Regions from separate parts of the Alicyclobacillus sp. SO9 genome, predicted to be linked through region 2. Evidence: a T-box and tRNA genes for the amino acid it is inferred to sense, from the RefSeq annotation. Region 2 holds a T-box; the other holds one or more tRNA genes.
The links. The T-box of region 2 lies ahead of trpS (tryptophan--tRNA ligase). A T-box ahead of a tRNA ligase gene usually reads a tRNA of that ligase, here a tRNA-Trp.

Region 1 (4,338 bases), 630 kb from region 2:
TGTAGACTAAGACTTCAGGCTGCAACAGGTGAATTTCGCTAACGAATTGACTGAATATGATGGCAGCCATAATACTGACCATAGAGGCCAAAGTAACCGGCGTGTTCATCACCGCTAGCCGCAAAATGTCCAATACCACTTCAGCCGCAATCAACTCTACCCAGAGCGGTAACGGGTCGTGCGTGCTTGCCTTGAAGAAGGCCAATTCCTTCGGAACCAAATCAGGATGAAAATTTAGAACCAAAAAGAAGCCTGGTAAAACAACTGTCAAAAACGCGGAGGCCAACAGCACCCAACGCATATACGTTCCTACCATTGGATACAAGTGATACTCCTCCGGATGCTGCAGCAACTGGAAAAACGTGATGGGTGCGATAATTACTTCTGGGCTGGTATCGACAACGATTACCACATGTCCCTCGACCAGAGCGGTTGCTGCCACATCAGGCCGCTCGGTGTAGCGTACCACAGGGTACGGATTCCATTTTACTTTTCCAATCAGTTCAGTCACGGCTTGCTCTGCCATCGCAACCGTATCCGTTTTTATGCCTTTCAAACGCCGTCTGACAGAGTCTACCATGTCCGGATTGGCTACGTCATTCAAATACATCAATGTAACATCTGTCTTAGAGCGCTGACCCACCTGCATCAGTTCTGCACGCAAACTGGGATCACGTAGACGCCGACGAATCAGTGCAGTGTTCATCAGCATGGTTTCAACAAAACCGTCTCTTGGGCCTCGAATCACCCGTTCAATCTCAGGCTGCTGTATGCTCCTCATAGGATAAATACGAGTGTCAATCAACAGCGCTGCGTCAAATCCGTCAACAAAGGTCACCATTGGACCAGATAGAATAAACCTAACCACGTCCTGCATTTTAGTGACTGGTTGGACCTGAACGAAAGCTACATTTGTGTTCAAATAGTTCATGAGGTCTTGCAGTGTGTAGGAATCATTTTCGTGCTGATCGACAAACATCCGTATACGTTTTTCCAGGTCGTCTAAAATCAGAACCATATTCATGGTTAGAAAATATCCGTTTAGCACGTAAGACATCATTTTGAAATTTGAAAAGGAAAAGGATTTAGCCATGATGTCCCAACTATGCCCGGGGCCCTGACCAATTCCAAGTTCGCCGTTCAAATACTCGATATTCTCTTCAAGGCTGGCGGAAATCGGTGGAAGCGGCTCGTTCTCGTTATCAGGTTCTGCCACGTTGCCGGGTTCCTCCTTTCTCGATCTGCCCCCTTACTGTACCCGGCAATAGACCAAAACATTCTCGCATATTCTCTACGTGAAAGACGAACATTCGGACGACCCGTCAGTCAACTCCGTCAGTCAACTCCATCTATAATCAATCGATGTCCATTCAGCCTGTACCAAGTCTGTATACATAAAAAGAGCAGGCATACGCCTGCTCCCCAATCCTATGGCGGAGTGAGAGGGATTCGAACCCTCGATACGGTTTAGCCGTATACTCGCTTAGCAGGCGAGCGCCTTCGACCGACTCGGCCATCACTCCATATATGGTGGGCGGTAACGGGCTCGAACCGCTGACCCCCTGCTTGTAAGGCAGGTGCTCTCCCAACTGAGCTAACCGCCCATATATCTGGCTCAAATTTGCACATGCCTAGATTTCAGCAAGCACTGCTTTTTCTAATACTAGTAGATGCTAGTGGTGACCCCAGGGGGACTCGAACCCCCGTTACCGCCGTGAAAGGGCGGTGTCTTAACCGCTTGACCATGGGGCCGGGTGCAATTCCCTCTGATAACCCATGGAGCTCCCAATCGGATTCGAACCGATGACCTCATCCTTACCATGGATGCGCTCTGCCGGCTGAGCTATGGGAGCGTGGCTCCCCGAGTAGGATTCGAACCTACGACCCTCCGGTTAACAGCCGGATGCTCTACCGCTGAGCTATCGAGGAATACTTGGTGGAGGTAGTCGGATTCGAACCGACGGCCCCCTGCGTGCAAGGCAGGTGCTCTCCCACTGAGCTATACCCCCAAGGCCTCGTCTCAGGACTTGTCTAGTAGTCGTGAAAAACATATGCTACGTCCTGCCATAAACAACTGACTGAGACGATATCTGGTCGGAGCAGCGGGATTCGAACCCACGACCTCCTGCTCCCAAGGCAGGCGCGCTACCAAGCTGCGCTATGCTCCGATGGCGTGCCCGGAGAGATTCGAACTCCCGACCTCTTGATTCGTAGTCAAGCGCTCTATCCAGCTGAGCTACGGGCACTTACCATACAATTACTGACTCTCGCCAAGGCGCCTGTAAAACTGGCTGGGAGGGAAGGGTTCGAACCTTCGCATGACGGAGTCAAAGTCCGTTGCCTTACCACTTGGCTACCCCCCATTGAAATATGGGGTGAGTAGTGGGAATCGAACCCACGAGTGCCGGAACCACAATCCGGTGCGTTAACCACTTCGCCATACTCACCATGGCAGGGGCGGCAGGATTCGAACCCACGACATGCGGTTTTGGAGACCGCCGTTCTACCAACTGAACTACGCCCCTTAGCGATTTCAGGAACTTGACCTGTCGCTGATGAAGGCTCCCGAAGGAACTGGTGGAGGGAGAAGGATTCGAACCTTCGAAGCTTCCGCAACGGATTTACAGTCCGCCCCATTTGGCCACTTTGGTATCCCTCCGTATGGAGCCAGCGACAGGAGTCGAACCTGCGACCTACTGATTACAAGTCAGTTGCTCTACCATCTGAGCTACGCTGGCGCCGCATCAGCGACAAGTCATAACTTATCACATTTAAATCGCTATTGTCAACGCCTGATTTCGATTAAATTTGCGTCGAAATTGCCTGTGATTTTGTCCTTCTATTTACTCCTCGGATCCTGACTCAAATGTCAGATTTACGTTCCTCATGGGATTGAATGTTGAGATGGCATGCTTATAAATCATTTGCTGTTTGCCATCACTCTCAAGCACCACCGTGAAGTTGTCAAATGCTTTGACAGTTCCGCGAATCTGAAAACCGTTTACCAGATACACAATAACAGGGACTTTGTCTTTTCGTACTTGATTTAAAAAAGTGTCTTGAATATTAATGGGTTGTTTGCTCATGAATGCATCCTCCACTCACTGCGAGACTCCTACGTTGACTCTATTCGGTCTCGGCCTTTTGAATTCCTGCCTTAAGTTTGACAGCCTCGTTGTATACCTGCGAAAAGCTATCGTTTGCTATACCTTTCACCGGATCTACATCAAGCCATTTAATTCTACCATCGCGCCCGAACCAGGACATCTGACGTTTGACAAAACGCCGGGTATTACGCTTTAGAAGTGCAACTGCTTCCTCCCGTGTGCACAGTCCGCGAAAGTATGACGCTAATTCTTTGTACCCGATTGCTTGCATAGAAATCAAGTCCCAGTTGTAATCTTGTCTCAGCAAGGACTCCACTTCATCGAACAAACCAGTCTCCAACATTTTGTCAATTCTATGCTCCACACGCGCATACAAGTCTTGCCTGTTCATTCGAAGTCCAAACTGGACTGTATCGTACCGCCCCCCTTGAATGGACCAGTCATAGCCATCTGAGAACGGCTTCCCGCCCGTTTCGAGTACCTCAAGCGCACGGATCACTCTTCGCACATCGTTGGGATGCAGCCGCTGTGCTGCCTCCTTGTCACGCTCCTCTAAAATCTTATGCAATTGCAGTTGCCCATGTTTCAGGGCGTAGTGCTCCCATTTTTGACGAATTTGAGCCGACCCGCGGGTCTTTCCAAAATCCAAATTTTCAGTTATAGAACGAATATACAAACCTGTCCCGCCGACCACAATGGGCAAACGCTGCCTTCGCAAAATTGAGGAGATGGCCTCGTCTGCCCGTTTCGTCCACTGGGCTACGGAAAAAGTGGCATCCGGTTCTGCAATATCAATCAGATAGTGTGGCACGCCCTGCATTTCATCCTCACGCAATTTACCCGTACCAATATCCATTTTCTTGTATATTTGCATTGAATCAGCAGACACTACTTCACCGCCCACAGCTTTTGCCACGGACACACCAAAATCACTCTTCCCAATTCCAGTCGGACCTACAATACAAAGTACTGGCGGCTTGTTGGCCAAGAGTTGCCTCAACCTCCTCATAAACTACCTCACATTCAGAATACCATAGGAAAACCTTGCTCTTTCTTTGTCCGGCCTCAAACCAAACCGCTCAAAGACGCCTGAAGAAATCCGCTCTTTTACCACTACACGTCGCCTTGCTACTCGCTTTGCTTCCCTTATTGCTGCCTCTGACAGTGCTCTGCTGTCCGCATATTCCCGCAATGCATCAGCGCTGGAAGGATGATGACTTCTACTGCGAAA
Region 2 (4,338 bases):
ATTTCATCGACCAAATAGCTCTGGTCCTCTTCCTGAAGGTCCGCCCTGTTAGCTTGATAGCCATACTCAACTCCGAGCACGTCGCAGCCTGAGTCATAAGCGGCGGATGCGGCATACCTCATAAGGGGAGCATCTAAAGGATAAGCAAAACCTGGAAACAAGACCGCAAGTTTGGACGAACTCGGCGTCTGCTGTACGAAGGAATAGCTGGCAGGTATGGCACCCCACCTTGTAGGTACATGAATCGTCGACAACTCCCTCACCCCACTCGATAGATTTCATCACATCAACATGCCGATGCTGAATTACGTGAAGTATACCAGCAAAACTGATGGAATAGCTAGCACACCGTGTTGTCGCTGCGGATGTTGTTGCTGACACCAAATTATGCCCTTAAGCCACAACTTGTATTTTCAAAACATCATTTGCCCTTCATTCATTTCATTTGCTCGTTGGCTTCCACAACAGTGCACAGCCAATGAATAACAAGTATAGAACAGCTATCGTCCAAAACAACCCGCCAGGACCCAACCAGGTCATCGTCAAACCGCCAACCACGGGTCCTGTCATGAGGCCAAGACCGAGGTTGGTGACGGCCAACTGATTGGCGGTGGGAAAATTGGTTGAGCCAACGAGATCGCTGAGATAACCCAGACTCAAACTGAACAGTGTATCCAGAAACGCCCCGACGACAAAACACAGGCTGACAAATAACATGGTCCATCCGGTTGCCGCCGGAAGCAAGCTAAACAACACCACACCAACTGCTGAACATGCTATCAGGACGGCTTTACGCCCAAGGCCATCACTTAGATGTCCAAGTGGAAACTGGAACACAAGACTCCCAATGACGAACGCTGCGAGTGACGCAGAAACAGCCCCCAGAGACAATCCACCCCGTTGTGCGAAGAGCGGCAAATCGCCAGTCAGGGCGGATTCCATAAAGCCGAAAACTAATGGAAAAGCCACCACTGTACGTTATCAACCACTACAAACAGACAGATAGTAAAGATACCGATGACCAGCGCCCATGTAAGCAAACTACGATACCTACCCGCCGAGAAATCCGTCCCACAAACACCATAGCAACCACTAGACCGGCGTAGGTATCACTGGTGCTGAGACTGTTCATGAGAGGAGAAATGTGTCCTGTCTGAACCGATGCCATCCACGGAATCATGAGACCCTGACTATAGGTTACCGCCATTGCGGCACAGATAAGGGCGATGAAAGTGCGAGTCTGTCCCGGAGGGATAATTCCGCTATCGATCCGCTTCGATTACCACCACCCCCATCAACCGCGTATCCCGTCGTTGTCGAAATTGTAATTCAACCCCATTGCCTCACGCACTTCACGCATCGTTTCCTTCCCAATGTTCCTCGCTCTCTCCGTGCCGGCAATCAGTATTTCATCAACCTTGTGTGGGGCCGATTCGTACATTCGCCGAGTCTCACGCATTGGCTCTAACAGATTGTTAATTCGCTTGCCAACTCGCTCCTTGCACTCGACGCAGCCAAGAGTGCCGGAGCGGCATCCAGCGGCAATTTCCTCGGCGCCCTCTGATGCAAACGCCTGATGATAAGTGAAGACAGGACAGACCTCTGGATTTCCTGGGTCAGACTTATGGATACGATTGGTGTCCGTAACGGCAATCCGAATCTTCTCTCGGACGTCCTGCGCAGAAGCATCCAGCGTGATTGCATTTCCTAAACTCTTGCTCATTTTGCTCCTGCCATCCAGCCCAATCAGCCGCGGAACTTCGCCCACAACAGCTTTCGGTTCCAGCAATACCGGTGCATACAACTCGTTAAAGCGGCGGACAATTTTTCGCGTTTGCTCAATGTGCGGCAACTGGTCGTCCCCTACCGGTACCAATGTTGCTTTACAGAAGGTGATATCTGCTGCCTGACTAACCGGATACCCGAGGAACCCGTAATACAGCTGGTCGTAGCCGCGATCGGCAGCCTCTGATTTGACAGTCGGGTTGTGGCGAAGAGCGTTGACCGTCACAAACATGGAGTAAAAGAGTGTAAGTTCGGCAATTTCGGGAACAAGGGATTGGACAAAAATGGTGACCTTTTCGGGATTGATTCCCGCCGCCAAATAGTCGAGTGTTATCTGACGCAGATGTCGTCCCATTTCCTTCGGAGCTTCAAAGTGCGTGGTCAGTGCTTGCACATCTGCAAGCAGGATGAAAGTGTCGTACTGGTATTGCATGTCAATACGGTTCTTAAGGCTTCCGACATAATGGCCCAGGTGAAGCTTCCCGGTGGTACGGTCTCCGGTCAGCACCCTGTCCACCTGCTGATTGCTCTGCATTCAAATCACTCCCGTTTTGTAAATTAGAATCCCTTTTGCACCACCAACCATCACTCATACCACCACCTCCTTGTTTCACGGGACCAGCTAATGCCTATCATCATCGGGCCTCTTTCCCCTTCTGAGTCAAAATTGTATATAAAAAGGCCCCACATCCCCCAAGGGACGTGAGACCGCGGTGCCACCCTCATTCGTCGGGGGTATCCCCGACACACTTTCCGGTACAGAGACGAGTCATTCATCTCGATACCTGCCTCTTGGTAACGGAGAGGCCCTCCCGACAATGCATACTACCGACGAAACGGTTTCAGCAAGCGACTCAGAAGTCCATTCAGCACCCTGTGCATATCGGCTCTCACCAACCGCCGATTCTCTGCAATGCACGTGGCATGCGTACTCGTCTTCGTCAACGTCTTTCCGATAGAATTTGTCTTATAATACACAGAACGGAACGAATCCGTCAATCAAGTACTGAATTATTAGGGAAGCCACTAAAGAAATGGTTCTATTTTTGATATTTCCCTTTACTTGCAACAGTGCTGACCTCTTGACTGGCTGTCTTTAGTTCATCGGCAGCTATCGCCAGCGTTTGAGTGAACTCGCTCAAGTATTGCTCATCGTTGGTCTTGAGATACTGTGTCCCATATTTAAGAGCTTGTAACATATCAGTGTAACCTCCAACCAAGTCCGTGTTCACACCGCTGACATCACGTCTATGTGGAAATGTTATTGCATTTGCATGCCTTTCCCATATACTACACTTATTGGCGTTGCGAACGACACTAAGGATGGATGTTATGAGATACAGCCAGGAACTCGTACAAACTATCAATTTTTCGGGGATATTAAAGAGCAAGTTTCTCTATGTGTACGCGGTGTTATTTACGCCCATGTTAGTCTTGAATGTTATCCCACTACCCACGTCCAATGTCTTTACTGGCATTATGGAAGTCTACGCTGTGACACTGTTAGTTCTCTCTATCATTGCCATGTTCAAACTCGCACCCCGGTTTACCCGTGTTCTTCAAGGACCAGGGGCTCTCATGTTGCCGGGGAAGAAGCTGGGACGCCTCCTATCCAAGACGCTTCTTCTGCTATTTTTCATATGGATTTCTGGTTGTTTTGATGTGATGGTTTTCTGGATTGATCCCCGTCTCCTTCAGTCCGAAACCATAAAGCCTGGTGTCGGAGTTGCCATTGTCTCTCTTTTTGCCGGACCCATGGAAGAAACCTGGCGTTGGTCGTTCATCATCATCCTTGCTTTTCCTTGGAACGAAATACCTCCATCGAATACACCCGTCTACTCTCTTTTGGGCCATTGTAGTCATCAGTTGCGTTCTGTTCGGCGTGGGACACATCGGGCAGCTCAAAGGCCACGATGTCGCCACATGGTTTATTTTGAGTCTCATGGGATTTTCTCTTGCCATGTATGCCTACTTTTCGCGTTCATTTTGGATCGCGTTGTTAAATCACTCTCTATATGATTTCGCCGTGTCCATCCACGCGATCTCCACATCCTCCTATGCCTGGTGGCCGTACTTAGTGGTCTTCTGGATAATCCTTGTATTCCTTTACTACAGATGGCGCAGGTCACGAGTGATTACAAATTTCAGGAACAATGCAGCGGAGGTATCGCAGTGAATGGCGCACAGCCTTCTCCGGAAAAGGAATTCCTGCATGTCCGTAACATCCCTCATCACATGCATAGAAGAACGAACCGATGAATCAATTTGAAGTACTGTTAAAAGTGAGGTTGGAGACCATGCTGAAAGCCGAACTCTGGTCCATAGCGGCGTTACTAGGTGGATTTATATACTTGAACCTTCCGTTTATCGGACGGTCCTTCGTAGAAGGAGACAATTTTACCGTGAAGATAACCAACTGGGCTCCAGTAATTATCCTCATCGTCGCCTTCATCTTGTATTTTACCCGACTATCCATGTTATCGAAGAATCGTAAAAATGTACTTTTCTATCCGCTTGTCTACCTAGCCAACTTGTTTGGCCTTTGGATTGTAC

Region 1: it has a tRNA-Trp gene. The T-box ahead of trpS (tryptophan--tRNA ligase) is inferred to sense a tRNA for this amino acid. The anticodon was not compared.

What each region holds. Positions count from the first base shown of each region.
Region 1 is NZ_CP066339.1:2,509,873-2,514,210, reverse strand. It holds gene GI364_RS11555 (spore germination protein) at 1-1,216, opposite strand, end outside; tRNA gene GI364_RS11550 (tRNA-Ser) at 1,432-1,523, opposite strand; tRNA gene GI364_RS11545 (tRNA-Val) at 1,529-1,604, opposite strand; tRNA gene GI364_RS11540 (tRNA-Glu) at 1,678-1,752, opposite strand; tRNA gene GI364_RS11535 (tRNA-Thr) at 1,778-1,853, opposite strand; tRNA gene GI364_RS11530 (tRNA-Asn) at 1,855-1,929, opposite strand; tRNA gene GI364_RS11525 (tRNA-Ala) at 1,935-2,009, opposite strand; tRNA gene GI364_RS11520 (tRNA-Pro) at 2,092-2,168, opposite strand; tRNA gene GI364_RS11515 (tRNA-Arg) at 2,170-2,246, opposite strand; tRNA gene GI364_RS11510 (tRNA-Gln) at 2,289-2,363, opposite strand; tRNA gene GI364_RS11505 (tRNA-His) at 2,372-2,447, opposite strand; tRNA gene GI364_RS11500 (tRNA-Trp) at 2,450-2,525, opposite strand; tRNA gene GI364_RS11495 (tRNA-Tyr) at 2,576-2,659, opposite strand; tRNA gene GI364_RS11490 (tRNA-Thr) at 2,663-2,738, opposite strand; gene hfq (RNA chaperone Hfq) at 2,844-3,086, opposite strand; gene miaA (tRNA (adenosine(37)-N6)-dimethylallyltransferase MiaA) at 3,127-4,095, opposite strand; gene GI364_RS11475 (class I SAM-dependent methyltransferase) at 4,120-4,338, opposite strand, start outside.
Region 2 is NZ_CP066339.1:3,142,777-3,147,114, forward strand. It holds gene GI364_RS14805 (alpha/beta family hydrolase) at 1-254, opposite strand, end outside; gene GI364_RS14810 (MFS transporter) at 442-969, opposite strand; gene trpS (tryptophan--tRNA ligase) at 1,295-2,320, opposite strand; T-box leader at 2,479-2,739, opposite strand; gene GI364_RS14820 (hypothetical protein) at 2,826-2,984, opposite strand; gene GI364_RS25420 (CPBP family glutamic-type intramembrane protease) at 3,503-3,961, shown strand; gene GI364_RS14830 (hypothetical protein) at 4,041-4,338, shown strand, end outside.